Regions from separate parts of the Oceanobacillus locisalsi genome, predicted to be linked through region 1. Evidence: riboswitches for the same ligand, from Rfam matches in the RefSeq annotation. Region 1 holds a riboswitch; each other region holds the start of a gene.
The links. Region 1 has a riboswitch for thiamine pyrophosphate ahead of thiT (energy-coupled thiamine transporter ThiT). Riboswitches for the same ligand answer to the same signal wherever they lie in the genome.
Positions count from the first base shown of each region.

Region 1 (7,019 bases):
TATACTAAATATTAGAGCATAGAATAAATAAAAAAGGGGAGAAGCGAATGATTCAGAATTTACAGTCGACATGGGATTTAGATGTTATTTTTTCGGGAGAAAGTAATTCACAAGCGTTCCATCAATTTGTCTATGAAATCAGCAAAGAGATTGAGACATTGACCGAAGAAGTAACACGTATGGACACGAATGGATCGGTTGAAAACTGGGAAAAGATCGTATGTGATTTAGAACGGATAACGAAAAAGGTACGTGAGATGGGAGCTTATATCAGTTGTTTAAGTGCCCAAGATGTAACAGATAAACAAGCTGAAATCTATGTTGCCAAAAGAGCTCAAATAGCAGCAGCGTATAGCGCGCTTACGAAAATAATTGATCAGAAACTGGCAGCAATAACAGATACTGCGTGGAACCGGCTGCTTGTACAAGACACAATGAAACCGCTGCAATTTATATTAACTGAAAGGAGAGAACGAGCACGTGAACAATTGTCGGAAAACGAAGAAATTTTAATCAGCGATTTAGCAATAGATGGATACCATGCCTGGAATCAGATGTATGAAGCGGTTGTCGGCAACATGACAATCGATATAGAAGAGAACGGAGAGGTGCAGCCTTACTCTGTCGGACAGGCCTCAAATAAATTATCCACTGCTGATCGTGCGCAAAGAGAGCATGTTTTTCGCCAAATCAGTGATGCATGGAAAAAGAATGAAGCTTTATTCGGACAGACGTTAAATCACTTGGCGGGCTTTCGGCTGCAAACTTATAAACATTACGGTTGGGAGAATGTGTTGAAAGAGCCCTTAGAGAAAAATCGGATGCAGCAAGAAACGTTGCATGCGATGTGGGGAGCGATTGAAAAACACAAACCGCTATTTGTTAATTACTTACACCAAAAAGCTTCTCTGCTGGGTTTGGACGAATTAAGCATTTTTGATGTACATGCTCCTATCCGGTCAAATATAGAAAAGATGAGCTATGATGCGGGAGCGGCTTTTATTGTGGAACAATTCCGCAGTTTCAGCCCGCAAATGGCGGATTTCGCACAAATGGCATTTGAGAAACGCTGGATTGAAGCGGAAGATCGGGCAGGGAAACGTCCTGGAGGTTTCTGTACGAGCTTTCCTGTCAGTGAGCAGACCCGTATCTTTATGACTTACTCAGGAACGCCTTCCAATATCGCGACACTGGCCCATGAATTAGGGCATGGTTATCATCAGTATGTGATGAATGATGTAAATGGGTTAAATCAAGGTTATGCCATGAATGTGGCAGAAACTGCTTCCACGTTTGCGGAAATGATTGTCGCAGATGCGTCGGTAAAAATGGCTCAAACAGATGAAGAAAAGTTGACCTTATTAGAAGATAAAGTGTCACGCAGCATTGCTTTCTTTATGAATATCCATGCCCGCTTCTTATTCGAGAAACAATTCTATAAAGAACGCAAACAGGGGATGGTAAGCACGTACCGGTTGAATGAGCTTATGGTAGAAGCACAAAAAGAAGCGTATTGCGAAAGTTTGTCTGAATACGACCCGCATTTTTGGGCGTCCAAGCTGCATTTTCATATTACCAATGTACCGTTCTATAATTTCCCTTATACATTCGGTTATTTATTCAGTCAGGGAATTTATGCATATGCGAAAGAATATGAAGGTAATTTTGAAGAAAAATATATTACATTATTAAGAGATACCGGCCGGATGACTGTGGAACAACTTGCTGAAAAGCATCTGCAGGTGGATCTGACAAAACCTGATTTCTGGGAAAATGCAATGGAAATATGTAAACAGGATGTCCAGGAATTTTTAGAACTAGCCAAGAAACTGGAAAAGTAATCACGTCTATTGCGAATTATCTAAAAGTGATTTATACTACATTTATACAAAAAAGTGAATAAAAAAGCCTGCAAGGGGAGCCTTTGGCTGAGAGTGGACATGTTTGTGTTCTGACCCTTTGAACCTGTCAGTTAACGCTGGCGCAGGGATTGTGGACTTTTTGATGGATATAAAAGTAATGTGTGAGCGGAGTGTAAAATGTTCTTTTATGATTATTGGAAGAACATGACCATCAAGAAGACTCCCCTTGGCATTACTTTTTTGTGCGTTAGGAAAGTATTAAATTATGATTGTTTCATGTAAATGGGGGAGAAACATTTGAAAAATAAAACATTGTTTTTGGTCGAAGTAGCTATCTTTACAGCACTGGCTTTATTACTGGATATTTTACCAATTGGATTTACACTCTGGCCGCAAGGAGGGTCTGTATCTTTTGCAATGATTCCTGTCTTTATTGTTGCTTTCCGGTGGGGATTAAAGGGAGGCTTATTGTCCGGGTTCCTCTGGGGAATACTGCAGGTGGCTACAGGTACGGCTTATATCTTGCACCCGGTACAGGGCATTATTGAATATGGGCTAGCTTTCACTGTTGTCGGACTGGCTGGAGTGTTTTCCAAGCAGGTTATCGACAATATGAAAAAGAAGCAGATAAAAAAATCTTTTATCTACATTCTGACAGGCGTATTCCTGGGTTCAGCAGCCCGTTTTATTTGTCATTATATTGCCGGAATGGTGTTCTTCGGTTCAGCAGTAGAAGGGCAGCCAGCCTGGCTCTATTCATTAATTTATAATTCATCTTATATGATTCCATCTTTTGTTTTAAGTCTTATTATTGTATTTCTTTTGTTTTATAAACAGCCGAGAACATTAGTAGGAAAAATGTAAAGAAAACTCCCTCACACAAAAATCCTGCAGCATGCCTTGCTTCAGGATTTTTATTTCATTTTCTCAACGTTCGCACTAAAGAATAAGTATATAAACCTTGCTGTTTCAGGATGAACACGCTCTCTATTATCATGTTAAGTTTAAACATTCTTTTATTTTTTGATCAGAATATGGTGTATAGCGACTACTCCGGCCAAGCCCTTCGCTTTCCGACGTCCTGGGACTGCGGTTACTCGCTCCATCAAAAACCGTTGTACGTCGGAAAGCAAAACGGTCCGCCGCAGCGGCAGCCTTACACCTTCTACTCTTTTTCAACAGAATGTTAATTTTGTTAAGTTTTATTAACATTCTGTTATGGAATAGGCTATCTGGCTAAATAATGGTAGAATAAAGAAAATAAAGATGAAAGCAATATATTTTTATGTTCCTTTTCCTTCGAGAAAATCTTATTTAAAGAAGGATTTTTTATCAATGGGAACGTATATATGAATTAAGGGGGGATTTTCCAAATGGATAAAGAAATTCTAATCGTAGATGATGAACAATCCATTGTGACGTTGCTAAAATACAATATCGAGAATGCCGGGTTTACGACAGACGTGGCATACGACGGGGAAGAGGCTTACGAGAAAGCTTCATCTAACCGCTATGAATTGATTATTTTAGATTTAATGCTCCCGAAATTAGACGGGATAGAAGTATGCAGGAAACTTCGAAAAAATGATATGGACACACCGATTTTAATGCTGACAGCAAAAGATGAGGAAATTGACAAAATCCTTGGTCTGGAGCTCGGAGCAGATGATTATTTGACAAAACCGTTCAGCCCGAAAGAAGTGGTTGCCCGTGTGAAGGCCATTATCAGGAGGTCACAGCGGCCGGAAGGGGATTATTTTCAGTCTCTGCGAATAAAAGATTTAACAATTTACCCGGAGCGCTATGAAGCAGAAATAAAAGAAGAATTAATTACTTTTACAAGAAAAGAGTTTGAACTCCTGTACTATTTGGCTAAACATAAAGGAAAAGTCATTTCCCGAGATCAATTACTCAGCAGTGTATGGGATTATGATTTCATGGGAGATACGAGAATCGTGGATGTGCATGTAAGCCATCTGCGGGATAAAATTGAACCTGATTCTAAAAAGCCTGTATATATCAAAACAGTTCGTGGGTTAGGTTATAAACTAGAGGAGCCGGTTTAAATGCATATATTATTTTCAAAGCCATTGTTTCCAAATATTCTTGGCATCACGGTGGTCCTGATATTATCAGGGTGGCTGATGGTACAAGCTCAAGGAAATTGGATTTTTATCATAGCTATTATATTAGTAGAATTTTTAGTGATTTCTATTATATTTATGCAATTTTATAACAAATACGCAAGACCGCTTAATAAAGCCTCAAAAACAGTAAATGAAATGATTAAAGGAAATTATTCAGCCCGCTTTAACAACAGTAATAGTAAAGAAATGGAGCAATTAAGCAAAAACATCAATAAATTAGCGCGGAATATGAATGAAATTACGATTCAGGAACAAATGCAGGCAGAGCAATTAACTTCTATTATCGATAATATGAAAAACGGCCTCGCGCTGATTGATGAAAAAGGGTACGTTCACCTGGTGAATCGAGGTTTCTTGGAAATGTTTCAAGGGGAAGATAAACAGTATCGCGGTCATTTATATTATGATGTATTTGAAAATGAAGCCATGCACAATGTTGTCCAAGAAACATTTCTGTATGAACAGCCTGTCAAAGAACAGTTTAAAAACGAGCGCGGGCTGACTAAAAACTATATGGAAGTTATTGCTGCACCTGTTTTTAACGAGCATAATATGATTAAGGGGGCTGTACTGGTTATTTATGATATAACAGAATTGAAGCGGTTAGAAAAAATGCGTAAAGATTTTGTTGCGAATGTTTCTCATGAATTGCGTACACCTATTACGTCTATACGTGGGTTTGCGGAAACATTAAAGGAAAAGCAACATGATGAGCAAGCGGCAGAAGAGTTTATTGAGATTATATATAAGGAAAGCCACAGGCTGCAATTGCTTATAGAAGATCTGTTAGAACTTTCCCGCCTGGAAAGGGAAGATTTCCAACTGGAAAAAGAGCGTTTTAATGCGAAACAAATGATAGATGAAGTGCTGCCGCAACTGGAACAAAAAGCAGCAAAAAAAGATTTAGATTTTACAACATCGATTTCTCCGGATACAGACGTGTATGCAGATTCTGATAAATTGAAGCAGGTTATTATCAATCTCGTAGATAATGCGATTAACTATACACCATCTGGAGGAAATATCCATTTAAGCATAAATGAAGAAAATGAACGTGTTCATATTCTCATTGAGGATACAGGAATCGGTATTGAACAAAAGGCGACTTCCAGAGTGTTTGAACGCTTTTACAGAGTGGATAAGGACAGAAGCAGAAATACGGGAGGAACCGGCCTTGGACTCGCTATAGTAAAGCATATAGTCGAGGTTCACCAAGGGGAAATTGTTTTAGAAAGTGAAGTGGACAAAGGAACAGCAGTCCATGTATATATACCAAAACCTTAAGTCATCACCGCCCGGGTGGTGGCTTTTGTTCTTGTAGGGTAACGGAAGGAAGTGTCACTTTATAAATGAAAGAACTGCCGTTATAAGATAAGGGAGTAAAGGATAACCTACGTATACGCATTATGCAGTTTTCTCTAAACATGATAAAATAAGATTACAATTAGCGATGAAAGATAAAGGAGACAGAATGATGACCCAAAAGCTGATCTTAATTGATGGCAACAGTATTATTTATCGCGCTTTTTTTGCGTTGCCGCTGTTAAATAATGAAAAAGGCGTTTATACCAATGGTATCTATGGTTTTACTACGATATTGCTTCGGATTTTAGAAGAAGAGCAGCCGACACATATGCTTGTTGCTTTTGATGCAGGAAAAACGACTTTCCGCCACGAAACGTATAAAGAATATAAAGGAGGCCGGGAAAAAACACCCCCGGAACTTTCTGAACAATTTCCTGTCTTAAAAGAACTGCTCGATGCGTTTGGTATTAAACATTACCAGCTGGATCAATATGAAGCAGATGATATTATTGGAACATTATCGAAACAGGCAGATAACGAAGAATGGGACATAACCGTGTTCTCCGGCGACAAAGATTTACTGCAGCTTGTATCGGACCAGGTGACTGTCCGGGTGACCAAAAAAGGAATCAGTGAAATTGAAAACTATACACCCTCTTACCTATTCGAAAAGATGCAAGTAACCCCGGAACAGATTACGGATTTGAAAGGACTGATGGGAGACAGTTCAGATAATATTCCTGGCGTTCCGGGAATCGGTGAAAAAACAGCTACCAAACTGTTAACACAGTTTCATACATTAGAGAAAGTGTACGAACACTTAGATGAGGTCAGCGGGAAAAAGCTGAAGGAAAATTTAACAACCTATCGTGATGATGCGATAATGAGTAAGGATTTAGCTACCATTAACCGGGACTCGCCCATTACCGTTCAATTGGATGATGCTGTTTATGAAGGCTTCTCCACAGCATCTGTTCGTAATATGTTTATGGACTTAGGTTTCCAGTCGCTATTAACGCGAATTTCCGGAACAGAAGAAGCGGAAGAGGAGAAAGCAGGATACAAAGAAATAGATTATAGCATCGTGGAAGAAGTAACAGAAGCGCTATTTTCCAAACAGGATGCCCTTGTTGTAGAAATGCTGGGAGAAAACTATCATACCGAACCAATTGAAGGAATCGGGGTTGTCAATGAAAATAAAAAAAGTTTTATTCCTATTTCTGTAGCAGCGGAATCGTCGGCTTTCAAAAAATGGGCGGAAGACCCTGCGAAAAAGAAGATTGTATTTGATGCAAAACGGACAAAAGTTGCCTTATTACGTCGTGATATTCAAATAGAAGGCATTGTGTTTGATGCCTTGCTTGCTTCTTATTTAATTAATCCTGCTGAAAATAACCACGATATTCCGGGGATTGCAAGCAGAAAAGGAAAATATGATGTGTCCTTTGATGAAGAGGTGTACGGAAAAGGAGCGAAACAACAGGTGCCGGAAGAAGCGGTTCTCAGTGAGCACGTCATCCGGAAAACTGATACGCTGCTGGAATTGTATCCTGGGATGGAGAAGGAATTAGAGGAGAATGAACAAGCGGATTTATTAAAGCATTTAGAAATGCCGCTTGCACTGATTCTTGCTGAGATGGAACACCATGGTGTTTTAGTAGATGTGGATCGTCTGAAAGAAATGGGAGAAGATTTGAAGGAACGA
Region 1 covers NZ_JBHTKK010000022.1:25,220-32,238, forward strand. The annotation lists gene ACFQ19_RS15545 (M3 family oligoendopeptidase) at 48-1,841, shown strand; TPP riboswitch at 1,905-2,008, shown strand; gene thiT (energy-coupled thiamine transporter ThiT) at 2,160-2,726, shown strand; gene ACFQ19_RS15555 (response regulator transcription factor) at 3,236-3,928, shown strand; gene pnpS (two-component system histidine kinase PnpS) at 3,929-5,293, shown strand; gene polA (DNA polymerase I) at 5,484-7,019, shown strand, end outside.

Region 2 (7,019 bases), on a different contig from region 1:
ATAAGCAGGATTTCTAATAACCGTTTGAATTTCTCTTTTAATGTTGTATGATTCACTCAGTACACCCTTCCCTGTCCGTCTTTCATTTCTTTAAACGCTTCATATGCTGTCTCTCAAGCTTTCTTCAGCATCTATGTACGCCAAAAATCGGGAATTCATTGCAAGATAAAACATATGCATATGAAAACGTCCTAGAAATAACCTTCCCCTTATAGACTTCCTTCCTCAAGCATTGATATCAAATGTCGTCATTACTGTATCATTGAGGCTTAACCAGAACAATCCTCCTCTATAAAATTTACATAAACTTTACAAAAGAGGAAAAAAGCCAATTTACTCCATATACACATGAAATAAATTGACTTTTTATGGTTGCATGCAATACCTTTATTTGAGATTAAGCCCCTTCTATCATATCCCGTCTGCGATATCCGAGGTAACCAATAATCATCAAAGCAATACTGATCCCTGTTATAATCATAAAAACAGGTGCATCGAAGCTGTCCATCGGCATTTGCGGAATCCAGCTTTGTACAGCTGTCTTTAAAAAGCCCTCCGGCAAATCCAAAATACCATCAAAGTAATTCAAAATAAAGGAATAGCCAAGATAGGCATAGACGACTTTTCCTAATTTCGGTGCCCAGCCAAGCGCTACAGCTGCAAGACCTGTAAAGAATAGTACGGATGGAAAAAAGTTGTAGCCTGCAGCCAGAAAATCACGGATACCCAGCGTGGCATTGTCACCCATGACAGAGACAGCTGTACCTCCAAGACCACCGGCCGCCAGCAACGTCCCAATTAAACCTGCAAAAACGGCTAACCCGATCGTTGTCCAGTAAAGTTGTCCGCGAGTGACTTTTGTGGCATGAAGCTGACTTAAATGCAAGCGGCTCTCTTCTGCAAACAGCTTATTTACTATGACGATTGGCAAAATAGAAACCAAAACCATCATGACCATCATAATCGTTCCTGTAAAGGATTCTTCAATGGAAACACCTGATTGTGCAAACATTTCCGCCATCATCTCATTACTTTCCAGGAATGTCTGCATATCCCCATAAATAGAACCGTACGCTGCTCCCATCACGGCAAAGCCAATCAGCCAGCCAATAGTAACTCCCTTATTCAGTTTGGCAAACAATCCCTGCACCGATAGTAGAGACCGTCTTGCATGCTCTCTTCCTTCTCTTTCAGGCAAGTAACCGGCCCCCATATCACGTCCGCCTTCCAGCGTAAAAGCAAGGATTACCATCACTGCACTAAAAATGAAGGCAAAAATAATCGGCAGCCAGTTGTTCTCTGTAAATGGATAGGTCAAATACGTCCAGCCAAGCGGATTGAACATAGATAAATCCACATTCGATACATCCGTTCCGGCACGAATAATATAGAGCAGCCCAACCAAACCTAAGCTTGAACCTGTGGCACTGGAGGAAGCAGGCATAATTTGCGCCATCACCAGTCCAATCGCTGCCCCAATCATACCAGCTATGCCAACGGATGCTCCAAATAGAAAGGAACCCTGCACTGTAATCGTATCTGCACCGAAACTTATTAACAATCCGCTAATAAAAAGCGCCAATATCGCATTGATAACAATCACTTCAGTCGTTGCCGCAAGCGAGTTCGCCTGCCTTCCAATTTGAAAAGATCTTACAAGCTCTGTCAGACCGAGATCTTCTTCCTTTCTTGTGTGTCCAACAACATGCAAGACAGACATAATCATCGCAAACAATCCGCAGAATAATAACATTTCATGTGCATACATCGCTCCTAATGTATATTCTGCTGCGGTTTCAATTGGTGTCGGACCAACCATAGAGATCATCGCCGGGTTTTGCAGCGTTTCAAACATTCCTGCCAACCCTTGCCCTTTTGCAATTTCTTCAAAAGCAGGCACAAAGCCGCCAGAAAATAGACCAACTCCCAAAATCCAAAAAATTATCTTTTTCCAATCACGTTTTACATACTGCCAAAATAAGGTATCCCAACGCGCAAATTTTTCCTTCATGGTTCTTTCACCTCCTATATCCGCACTTATCCTTCATAATGCCGCATGAATAAGTCTTCCAATGTCGGCGGAACAGCTTCAAACTTCTTCACGCCCAGTTTCGTTGCTTCCAATAGAATCGTATTGATGTATTTATTGTCAGCAGAAAAAGTAGCTTGATTATCTTTTTGCGTAAAATCATGGACACCTTCTACAAATTCCATTGGCGAAACATCCGCTTCTGTGGATAAAGTAACTGCAGAACGGGTCAAATGCCGTAATTCATCCAATGTCCCGGACTCTACAATCTCCCCTTGGCGGATAATGACGACCCTGTCCGCTAATCGCTCTACTTCACTCAAAATATGCGATGACAGCAAAATGGATTTTCCTGCTTCCTTGATTTTTTCTACTTCTTCCTGAAAAACAGCTTCCATCAACGGATCTAGCCCAGAAGTCGGCTCATCAAAAATATATAAATCCGAATCCACAGATAAAGCGGCGATCAAACCAACTTTTTGCCGATTTCCTTTGGAGTACCCTTTAGCCTTTTTCTTCGGATCCAGTTCAAAACGTTTGATTAAATAATCCCGTTTTTGCTTATCTCCGCCGCCATGTAGCTTCATAAACAGGTCAATGATTTCACCGCCTGTCAAACTCCCCCAGAGCGCAACATCTCCCGGCACATAGGAAATACGTTTATGAATTTCCAAGCTTTCCTTCCAAACGTCCTTCCCAAAAATCTCTGCCTGGCCGGCATCCCTTTTAATAATTCCCAATAAAGCGCGAATCGTGGTTGACTTACCAGCGCCATTCGGACCGATAAATCCGACGACCTCCCCCGCTTCTACAGTAAAGGTCACATCACTTAATGCTTGAAACTTACCAAACTTCTTTTGCAAGCCTTGTAATTTCACAATGTTTGTCATAAGACTGACACCTCTTCTCTCCTTATTTCATATACGGTTTTATTTAGTTCTGTTCTTCACCCCTTGAAGCAGACAAAATAAAACCATTAATCATATAACAGTTCAAAAATAAAGATTAAACAAAAAGTTTAAAACCATTAATCTATAATATGGTTCAATATTATTCTTTTTTATCTTTGAAGTCAATATAATATATACTATTTTTTATTTGCCAGTTCATAATTAGACGGATATAATAAATAGGAAGAGAGACGTTCATTTACAAATTTTTTTATGAATGTTTGTTCAACAGAAAGCAGGTCATATATGTGAATGGTTTTGAAAAAAGAACAGAAGAAAAGAAAAAGCAGATTTTAGAAGCAGCTTTTGAACTGATGAACGGAGATACAGATACCGGCAATGTAACCATGGAGGAAATTGCGAAACATGCGAATGTCGGCAAAGCTACCCTTTTTAAATATTTTGGCAGCAAGGATAACCTGATTCGTGAAGTTTTCCAAGATTTTATTAACCGGCTGATTACGGATGCAAAAAATATTATGGCTGAAAATAAACCTTTTGAAGAAACATTGATTGCATTGAGTCAAAATAAAATCGGTCTGTTGGATAAAATCAGTCACCCCTTTTACATGCGAATGATGGATTTTTTTACAGCAAAGGACGAGGAAGGCTTATCTTTAATGATGCAGAAATTTAATGAAATAAATTATGGTATGTTGTTGGATTTATTTCACCGAGGCCGGAAAGAAGGAAAAGTGGATCTGAAATATTCGGATGAATTTCTGCTGCTGTATTTCCAGGCGATTGTAGAAGGGATTTCCAAGCCGCAGATTTATGAGAAAATTGCCCCTTATACCGAAGAATGGACAGAAATGCTTATTAAAGGAATTGCACCGAGGAAGGATTGATCTTGCTCGATGCTTTCTTTTAAAGTAATTGCAACAAAAAAAGCCGGGAATTATCCGGCTTTTTTTCTCAGCAGGACGCAAAAGGAATACCTTTCCTTTCACTTCATTCTTTTTTTTTCTGTCTTCCTAATATCCCACTTCGACAACAGCATTGACAATATACATTAAGTCATTTTTATCTTCTTGGTCACTTAGATAGACACCGCTTGTTGTAATCAGCCCGCCATCTAACTTTTCCACCGTCACCGTGCCATACGGTATCAATTGCTTTATCTTTCCTTCATCCAAATGTTCCATATCTCCTGGAATACCCAATTTCACATTTACCTTCATGTTGTTTAAGTCTTGATCAGGCAGCGCGCCTTGAATTCCCGGCATTGAATTAGAATGAATTGCATTTGTCACAGCACGTTTGGAAGCTTCGTTAATATTTTGCCCGTGTAAATCTACGCCTGTACCTGTCTGAATAAATATCATTTGTTCCATGTTTTTGCTCTCCTTCCTGATTTTTATCGTTTCTGCATAATTATTTTCTACATTCCCATTTCTCTGAAATCATACATACTACCATTCTTCCAGCCGCTTATACTTATTTACTGTGTTTTGATCCAGAAAATATAATGTATCCAACAATGCTGGAATAAAGGAACCGGGTCCTTCTGCTTTTTTCATTGCCAACTCCGCTGCAATTCCATAAGCAGCAGTTACCTCAACACTTGCCTCATACACATCTTCCCCAACGCTGACATACGGTCCGATCAGCGAAGTGAGCAGACATCCGCTCGTTGTGATATTCTGCAACATGGCATCCCCATTACTGCAAAATGTTGTACGAACACCATCGGTAATCACGTCTGTTTTTCCAGTTGCAATGACGACTGTATTATATTTTTTTGCTACTGCCTTTGCGATTTCCGGATCAATTTCCGCAATGGTGGAGTCAGGACTTTTCATGGATTCAAACACATTTCCTAGTACAGCAATTTCTCCTGCATTGGCCCGAATAGCTGTAAATTGAACTTTTTCCAGCAGCTTATCAATGACTTCTGTCCGAAATGTTGTTCCTCCAGCAGCAATCGGATCCAAAATAACAGGAACCCCTTCCTCATTCGCTGTTTTCCCTGCAATCAACATGGCCTCTGCACGTTCCTCCGTCAGTGTTCCAAGATTCAACACAACAGCTTGAGCATGTTGCGCATTCTCCACTGCTTCTTTTGGAGTATGCGAATTAGCCGGAGAAGCACCGATTGCAATCAATCCATTTGCGGCAAAATTCGTGGCTACTTCATTGATGACATTATAGATAAGCGGGTTTCTACTTCTGATTTTCCCGATATAATCCATAACAAAACACTCCTTTTTTTCTAATTATTCCAAATACAAAATTTGCAAGAATTGCTTTAATAAATTAAAAACCACCCCGAAATGGAGTGGTTACTTTTACGTAAAAGATATAAATACACCGTATATCCGCCATCTCCACTTTCCTACGCTAGTATGAGCTAGATCAGGTTCAAAGGGATTAAGATGCAAATCTTATCTCAGCCAGACGGCACCCCTAGTGGTTTATTATTCAATGTTACATTCATTTTAATATTATATTTTCATATTGTAAAGGGATACAATAGGTGTACACTATTAGCCTGTCTTTATTATAATCAATCATTGAAAATCGATATTTGAGACAATGTTTTTCTAAGATTAATAGCATCCCAAGGCAGATGTTCAGCTATCCCTAGTCCAACAATTTCAGCTTGTTCAGAAACATCATTTAATACACGAGCAACTTGTGCAAGTTTCATTTCACCAACTGCCGCAGGAAAATCTTCTGAGTCCGTATATGGCTCTGCCGGATAAATAGAACGAAAATCCTTCGGGGATAAAACATCCAAGTCAAAGTGAACAGCTAAATATGCAATGTTATTTTCTTTTATCCAATCCATAATCGGATCGCTATTTTCTTTTAACTCCTCCGGACCGACAAAGGGGACATGTAATTCTTTTACTAACTTGTCCCTATCACGTAAATCCTTTTCTATTAATCCTGCATACATCATATGGCTCAAGGGCACCGGGTTTTTTACTTCTGTAACAAATTGAGGCGCACCCTTTCCCAGCAAATTGGCCGCCACCATCTCATGAACATCTGTCGAATCATTTGTTGTTGCAATATCCGGATGTGCATCCAACCATAAAATCCCTAGTTTATCACCATATTTTCCGCTTAAATAATCAAATGGCACTTGATCCATGGAACAGTCTCCGCCAAATATAATGACTTTATCCGGCTGCTGTTCTTTCAGAATGTCAGCTGTTTTTTTCATTTGTTGCGATATGACGTGCTCACCTTTTACACCATTTTTCACTTCTAATTTCTTTTCAAAGTCTGTATCCACTTCTACTTCAAATGTTTCGCTTGTTTTACTTTTCGGCGCAATGTGTGCTAATAGTTCACCTCCAAAAGCATAATCGGGGTTATTTCCTCCTTGCCACTGCGGGAATAGCAGTCTTATAGTCTTTTTATTTTGTGCCATATTTATTCTTCCTTTCTTTGGTTTTCTGCTTTAAATAAGCTTGTTGATACATTAATGCTATATCTTCTTTTATTCATTCAAAATGGGTTGCTCTATTTCTACTTGTTTTCCCTAAATGCTTCTACTATTAACCAAGATAGCTAATATAACACGCCTTTATTGCAATACGGCTATTTGTTACTTTACCTTTAATACTACTGTATACGAATGAACGCAATCATTTTACAATTTGTTTCGTCAGTCTCAGTTGCCAGTTAAAAATTAAAAATGACAGTTTCTTTATTTCCCAGGAAATTACCTCCACTCTCAGCATACCATTCTCGAATAAATTTACAGAGTGATATCAACGAACAAGAATCGATTATATTATTCTATCCTTTATTCCTTACCTTTTGCTGAAGCTATTATTCCTTTATTATTTAAAATAGAACAATATAAGAGGAGAATATAACATGCACAAAAACCTATACTCCATCGGCGAGACAGCCAAATTAAATAATATTTCCATCCAGTCATTAAGGTATTATGACAAAATCGATTTATTCACTCCTGCTTTCATAGATCCTGAAAGTAACTACAGATATTATCATGAAAAGCCACTCCTCTTGTATACAATTCCACGTACGTTGTCAGTTCCCCTATTTCTTCTTGGGTTATA
Region 2 covers NZ_JBHTKK010000012.1:30,533-37,551, reverse strand. The annotation lists gene ACFQ19_RS10925 (chromate transporter) at 1-56, opposite strand, end outside; gene ACFQ19_RS10920 (ABC transporter permease) at 398-2,011, opposite strand; gene ACFQ19_RS10915 (ABC transporter ATP-binding protein) at 2,038-2,919, opposite strand; gene ACFQ19_RS10910 (TetR/AcrR family transcriptional regulator) at 3,228-3,827, shown strand; gene ACFQ19_RS10905 (Lin0512 family protein) at 3,954-4,313, opposite strand; gene thiM (hydroxyethylthiazole kinase) at 4,392-5,171, opposite strand; TPP riboswitch at 5,295-5,397, opposite strand; gene ACFQ19_RS10895 (arginase family protein) at 5,486-6,361, opposite strand; gene ACFQ19_RS10890 (MerR family DNA-binding transcriptional regulator) at 6,814-7,019, shown strand, end outside.
Region 2: it holds a riboswitch for thiamine pyrophosphate, as region 1 does, so the genes downstream of both, thiM (hydroxyethylthiazole kinase) here and thiT (energy-coupled thiamine transporter ThiT) in region 1, are expected to answer to the same signal.

Region 3 (7,019 bases), on a different contig from region 1:
GAGCTCCGCCAAGTCCTGCAACAGAAGAAGCGTTGATAATGGAGCCACTTTTTTGCTTCTGCATCACTGGAAGCACATGTTTCATACCTAAGAAAGTACCTGTCACATTGATATTCATTAATTTATTCCATGTATCTAATTCAATTTCGGTGACTGGCTTAATAATATAGATACCAGCGTTGTTAAACAAGACATCAATTGTACCAAACTGGTCCACTGCTTTTTGAACAACTTCTTGCCAATCCGCTTCCTGACTGACATCATGCTTTATCGAAATAGCCTCTGCTCCAAGATCCTTTACTTCTTTTTCTGTTTCTTGTATACCCTCCACATTGACATCTGTCAAAATAAGCTTTGCGCCTTCTTTTGCAAATAAATGAGCTGTTTCTTTTCCAATACCTGTTCCAGCTCCTGTGATGAGCGTTACTTTATCTTGTACTCTCAATCTAAACTCCTCCTTGAACTACTTCTTAAAACATACAATTTCCTACACCCATTGTATATTTCCCTTTTTTTGTATGAATAAACATCAAAACATAATGTACATCGTATAGTTTCTGAGGAGTTTTATTTTTTATACATCGTCAAAATTGTAATCATTGATTCGCATTTGGACTCTGTAAATAGCAATACATGTAAAAATATTTTCAATATCCTTTTTGAACATCTACTTTATTTTCCAACACTTCTCCCGCTTCAACCTTATGCAGTGTATCAACAAAACAATCCGCCGCTTCTTTAGCAGTCGTCACAGCGGATATATGCGGCGTGACTGTTATATTTGGATGCCTCCAAAAGGCATGCGTTTCCGGCAACGGCTCTTCGCGGCAAACATCCAGCACCGCAAATCGCACCTGCTCCTTATCGATTGCTTCTATCAAGTCGTCCTCAACGACAGACTTTCCTCTGCCCACATTGATAAACCCGATATGCCCAACTTGGTTAAAGAATGATTTATCAAATAAATCAGCTGTTTTATCGGTTAATGGCAATGTATTTATGACATAATCAGCTTCTTTCATCAACGAGTTATTGGAACTAGCAGCTGCCACTTGTTCAAAAGCCGGCTTCTGCTTCCCGCTTAAAGATATGCCATACACCTTCATTCCAAACCCCGTCAATATATTAGCTACTGTACTGCCAATTTCGCCGGTTCCATAAATCACTGCTATTTTCGCATCCAATAGCGCAGGAGTAACTTCGCGCCACACTTTGTTCTCCTGCTGTGCTGCAAAAGTGGCATGTTCTTGGGTATCCTTTAGAATATAACTCAGACAATACTCTCCAATACGCTGCCCAAACGAGCAAACGGTCCGCGTTAATAATACGTTTTCATTCCAGTCCTGATGATACAAAAAACCATCGACGCCGGCTCCCAGAGAATGTACCCATTTTACTTTACTATAGTCAGTATCTTTCTGTACTTGAAAACCGCAAAAAACATCTGCCCAATCCAGGTCTTCTTCAGTCAAAACATCTTCGGTTACGTAACGAATGTTTTTGTCTAGTTTATATTGTTCTATGTGTTCTTTTAATTCCTTTATCATCGGGCTGACAATAACTATTTTTTGAATATCCACATTAACATCCCCTCTCCTTTTTTATTATAGAGGATTATTTGATTTTTTAAAAATATTCAATATAATGCTTTTATATAAAAACATCATCCTATTAGAGATGATCGTATTAAATTTTGAAGGTTCTCAAGCCTCTTTACAACTTATACTAATTTAGATATGATATGAATTACCATAACAACTGCATAAACCGAATCTCACTAGGGGAGCTTTTTTAAATAGCTGAGAAGGTGAAAACCTGACCCTTAATACCCGATCTGGATAATACCAGCGTGGGGAAGTGTAGTGGACCGTATGTCAATCGTTTTATTGATGCTACATTTTTCATACATACGTACAAACTGCATTCCCATCGGAGTGCAGTTTTTTTATGGATAAATATTATTGGAGGTATGGAAATGACGATCGAATGTGGTACAAGTCGAATTGCAGGGTGTCAATTTACGCTGTTTCCGATGAGCGATGATTTTGCGGAGGTTATTTTATCAACATTAGAAGAAGTTGACATGTCAAAGGTGTGGAAATCAACCGATGATGTAACGACATGTATCAGAGGCAAAAGAGTGCATATTTTTGACGTTACAAAAGCGCTTTTTCTTCATGCTGCTAAAACAGGGAAGCATGTCGCGATGAGCGGCACGTATTCCATCGGCTGCCCTGGCGACTCAACGGCTGATGTCTATATGGATGAGAGTAACGAGCTGATGAATGAATCCTCTTCGAAAGCGGTTCAGCAGCAAGCCGGATGTAAATTCTCTCTATATCCTTTAGGCGAAGAAGATTATATGGAAAAAATATATCAGCAGATCGATTGGTCCAAAACTACGGAAGTGTCTGTCAGTCACGCCCATTATGCGACAAGATTAGACGGGGATGTGCATGATATTTTCCGCGTTTTACAGCAATCCTTCGAGCAGGTGCAGGATGTAGTTTCACATGTGACGATGACGTTTACGATTTCAGCAAACAGCCCTTCTAATCCAAAAGAACAGGAGCAATAATCATGAAACAATGGAAATTGAAAGATATCGTTTTGATGTCCATTCTTGGAGTTGTTTTTGGACTGATCTACCTTGCTTTTTTCGGAGTGGGAAATGTGCTGTACGGCGTCTTGACACCGTTTGGATTGGGACCGCTCAGCTATGAGCTCATCTTTGGTGTCTGGTTTATTGTCTCGATTATTGCTGCTTATATTATTCGAAAACCCGGGGTAGCTTTTACCTCAGAGACCATTGCAGCACTAACAGAGGTGTTAGTCGGCTCTACTGCAGGACCAACTTTGATTTTATCCGGTATGGTACAAGGTCTTGGCGCAGAACTTGGCTTTGCTCTCACAAGGTGGAAAGATTACCGCCTGCGAGTTTTGATCCTGTCAGGTATGTTGGCAGCCACGGTAAGCTTTCCTTATGCTTACTTTATGTCCGGGTATGACGCCTATACGAACTGGCTTGTTATCGCCATGTTTATTACCCGTGTTATTAGTGGTGCGCTGATTGCCGGTTTATTAGGAAAATATATCGCCGATCAATTAGCAGCTACAGGAGCACTGAGCGGTTACCCGTTAGGAAAGGAGAGGCAGAAGCGACATGAGCAATCAAGCGCATCGTAACCCTTTATTCCAATTGAATGATTTTTCTTTTTTCTATCAAGATCAAGCAGAAGCCGTTATCAACCAGCTTACTGTTTCTCTTTATGCGGATGAAGTTACTCTATTGATGGGGGCGAGCGGTGCGGGTAAAAGCACTCTTGCCCTCTGCCTTAATGGGCTATACCCAGAAGCTGTAGAAGGAACAACGAAAGGCGAGATTCTTTTTCAAGGAAGAGCCACACAAGATTACGCAAAAGGCAAGCTTAACCAAAAGGTCGGCATTGTTTTTCAGGATCCAGAGAGTCAATTTTGTATGATTCGTGTCGAGGATGAATTAGCTTTTGTCTTAGAAAACATGGCCATACCAAGAGAAGAAATGTATATGCGTATCTTAACAGCACTAAAACAAGTAGGCATGCAAGATTTTCTCTATCATAAAATCCATGATTTATCAGGAGGACAGAAGCAGAAAATTGCCTTGGCCTCTGTATTGCTGATGGAACCAGATTATTTAATTTTAGATGAACCAACAGCCAATTTAGACCCGGTTTCCAGACTTGAATTCATTGAAACTATAATGCGGCTTCAAAAGGAATTGCAGCAAGGGGTGCTGGTCATTGAACATCAAGCTGAAGATTGGGTGGATTATGCAGATCGGATGCTGGTATTAAACCATGCCAGCCAAGTAGTTATCGATGATCAGCCAGCTACGGTTTTTTCAGCCTATCGGGAGGAATTGCACGCCCATCATATTGCCTTTCCGCCGGCCTATCGGAAAGAACTGGAGCAAGCATTACCAGCCATTCATGAATACGATTCAGCACCTATTATGGAGGTTGATCAGCTCGCTTTTCAATATAAAAAACAATCGATCTTAAATTATGTGTCGTTCTCTATTTATCCAGGTGAATTAATGGCAATCTTAGGTGAGAATGGTGCGGGCAAATCTACATTGCTGCAGTTGCTCACGCGATTAAAACAGCCTCAGGACGGTCAGATAACCTTGCATCAGAAAAATCTAAATGCATGGTCAGAACATGAATTAAGAAAACGGACCGGTTTTGTTTTTCAACAGCCGGAACATCAGTTTATACGCGACGCCGTTTATCAGGAAATAACATTTGGTATGCAATTAAATGGCATGCCGGCAAAGCAATTGGAAAGCAGAGCTTCTGCCTTATTGAAATTATTACATTTAGAAAAGCATCAGGCTCGTAATCCTTTTATGTTAAGCGGCGGCCAGAAGCGGCGCTTAAGTGTGGCAACCATGCTGGATGAAACCCCTGATCTATTATTCTTTGACGAACCAACGTACGGGCAGGATCATCAGACGACCAAGGAGCTGCTGGATATTATTCACAATTTGAGAGAGCAAGGAACTGCTGTCATGATCGTAACCCATGATATGGAATTAGTTGCCAAACATTGCCAACGGGCAGTTGTATTGAACGAAGGCGGCATTGCTTTTGATGGGGCTCCTGATTACTTATGGGAACAGACTCCGCTTTTAAATAAGGCGAGACTTCGATCTCCTTATCATAAAAGGTTCTCTAGCAAAGCGGCGATTGTTCCATGATTCAATCGATTAATCCGACGATAAAAGCACTGGCAGTTTTAATTCCAGGCATTCTATTAAGTTTCGCTTTCGATATGATCACGCCGCTTATTTTCTTGATATATATATTGATGCTAACTTTATTTTTCACTAATATACCATTAAAAAAATGGCTATTGTTTTTTATTCCGCTTTCACTATTTGCCATTGGACTGGCTTGGATGACTATGCTTTATACCGATGAATCTTACAATACCGGTCCGGTAGTTTTTCAGTTTCTATGGTTCGAGATCACCTCCGGAAGCTTTCAAGTCGGAATCAGCCTGGCATTACGATCGTTATGCTTTATCTCATTATCCTTGTTATTTGCCCTGACGACGGATCCGACTAAATTTATGCTCAGTTTAATGCAGCAGGCAAAGCTCTCCCCTAAACTGACCTATGGTATTTTAGCAGGTTACCGTTTTCTGCCTACCTTTAAAACGGAGCTTAATTTAATCAGGCAAGCACATCAAATACGCGGCGTACAGCGAACAAAAGGGCTTCGTCAAAAATGGCAGAACAACAAACAATATATTATCCCGCTGCTTGCCAGTTCGATTCGAAAGGCAGAGCGGGTGGCGATTGCAATGGAATCCAAAGGGTTTACCGGGGAACGCAACCGCACCTTTTATCACCAATTAACGATATCGAGTAAAGACTGGATTTTCTTCATTTCCATGTTCGTCGCCTTATGTTTCGCCTTCTTTATATCGGATCAGCTTGGATTTCTTCGCCTGATCGGGCAGGGTTAATTAATAAGGAAGAGGTAGATCTTGCATGATAGGCAATCTACCTCTTCCTTGTTTTACTAACTAAATAGAAAGAGAAGCTAATTGGCGATTTCTTCATCTGCTCTATCCAATTCCACCTGACAGCTTCCTTTTGTATGTTTTCCAATAACAAGTAACATACAATTCTTCCGTGAAGATGTAAAAGAAAAAGATCCCTTTTCGCTCTGATGAAATTCTTTATGGAAAACGACATTCCTTCGCTGCCTGAATGTTAATTCAAGCGAGCCCTTTTCTACTACGACATCATAATCAAAATGCACATTTTGATTTGTACCTACAACAAAAATATGATTGGAAATACCATTAAATTTTTTATAGCGGATGCGTAACTGGTTGTTTTTCAGGTGATTGGTAACAAATCCAACTTTGATAACGGGAAATCGAATATTTTTTATCACCCTTTTTTTGTACAGGAAATAGACAATACCAGCAGTAATTAAAATACCGATAAGCTCCATAGAGACACCTCTTTTTTTAACAAACGTTTATTACGTTCCCTTAATTCCTTTTTCCATCTTACAAAAGATAGACTAGTAAACCTTATAAGCCTGTCCAGTCTGCGCACCAAACACACTTTTTCGATAAGCCAGGCCAATTCGCTTGGAAGAAACAGGCTCAAATCCTTGGAATAGCTTCCCATACTTTTCTTTCGATTTCTCAAGCATGGATGGACTGACATGATTAATCCGGATCCCGCGCGGCATTTCAATTGCTGCTGACTTCACAAATGCTGATACACCGCCGTTTGCCATCGCTGAAGAGGAAGCTGTTTTTAATGGATCATCCATCAGGACACCAGTTGTCAATGTAATGCTTCCGTTATCCTTTAGATAATGTTGACCTATCAATACTAAATTTACCTGCCCCAGCTGCTTACTATTTACAGCAACCATATTCTGCTCCGGTGTCAATTCATCTACTGTTGCAAAGTGTGCGGAACCTGCTGCACAAATAATAGCATCTACTTGCCCCACTTTTTCAAAAAGCGCTTTTATGCTCGCTTCCGACGTCATATCGATCGGGTAATCCGAAGCGTTCCTGCTGGCTTGAATGATTTCTGCATCGTCCTTAAACTCTTCATACACAACTTCTCCGATGGATCCGGTTGCTCCTACTAATAGTATTTTCATGTTTATCTCCCCTTTAAATATAATTCTATTTGTCTGTGTATAGTATCTCATAGTGCTCTATAAATTGCATAGATTTTAAATAATCGGATTTTTATAATTATTGAATTAAAATCAAAATTTCTTTCTTTTCAAATTGTGCTTAAACCATGAAATCCAATAAAAAGATTATAAAGGCCTGTATTCGTTATATAAAGGAGTCGCTGTCAAATACAGCGACTCCTCCTTTTGCCCTATACCCATTTTGTGGTAATAACTTTCTTTCTTGTATAGAAATGCAATCCGTCTTTCCCATTGGCATGTAAATCTCCATAAAATGAATCCTTCCATCCAGAAAAA
Region 3 covers NZ_JBHTKK010000028.1:39,796-46,814, reverse strand. The annotation lists gene ACFQ19_RS17590 (SDR family NAD(P)-dependent oxidoreductase) at 1-445, opposite strand, end outside; gene ACFQ19_RS17585 (D-2-hydroxyacid dehydrogenase) at 648-1,580, opposite strand; TPP riboswitch at 1,770-1,873, shown strand; gene ACFQ19_RS17580 (YkoF family thiamine/hydroxymethylpyrimidine-binding protein) at 1,976-2,578, shown strand; gene ACFQ19_RS17575 (ECF transporter S component) at 2,578-3,186, shown strand; gene ACFQ19_RS17570 (ABC transporter ATP-binding protein) at 3,164-4,741, shown strand; gene ACFQ19_RS17565 (energy-coupling factor transporter transmembrane component T family protein) at 4,738-5,514, shown strand; gene ACFQ19_RS17560 (hypothetical protein) at 5,592-6,011, opposite strand; gene ACFQ19_RS17555 (short chain dehydrogenase) at 6,084-6,683, opposite strand; gene ACFQ19_RS17550 (CoA-acylating methylmalonate-semialdehyde dehydrogenase) at 6,914-7,019, opposite strand, start outside.
Region 3: it holds a riboswitch for thiamine pyrophosphate, as region 1 does, so the genes downstream of both, ACFQ19_RS17580 (YkoF family thiamine/hydroxymethylpyrimidine-binding protein) here and thiT (energy-coupled thiamine transporter ThiT) in region 1, are expected to answer to the same signal.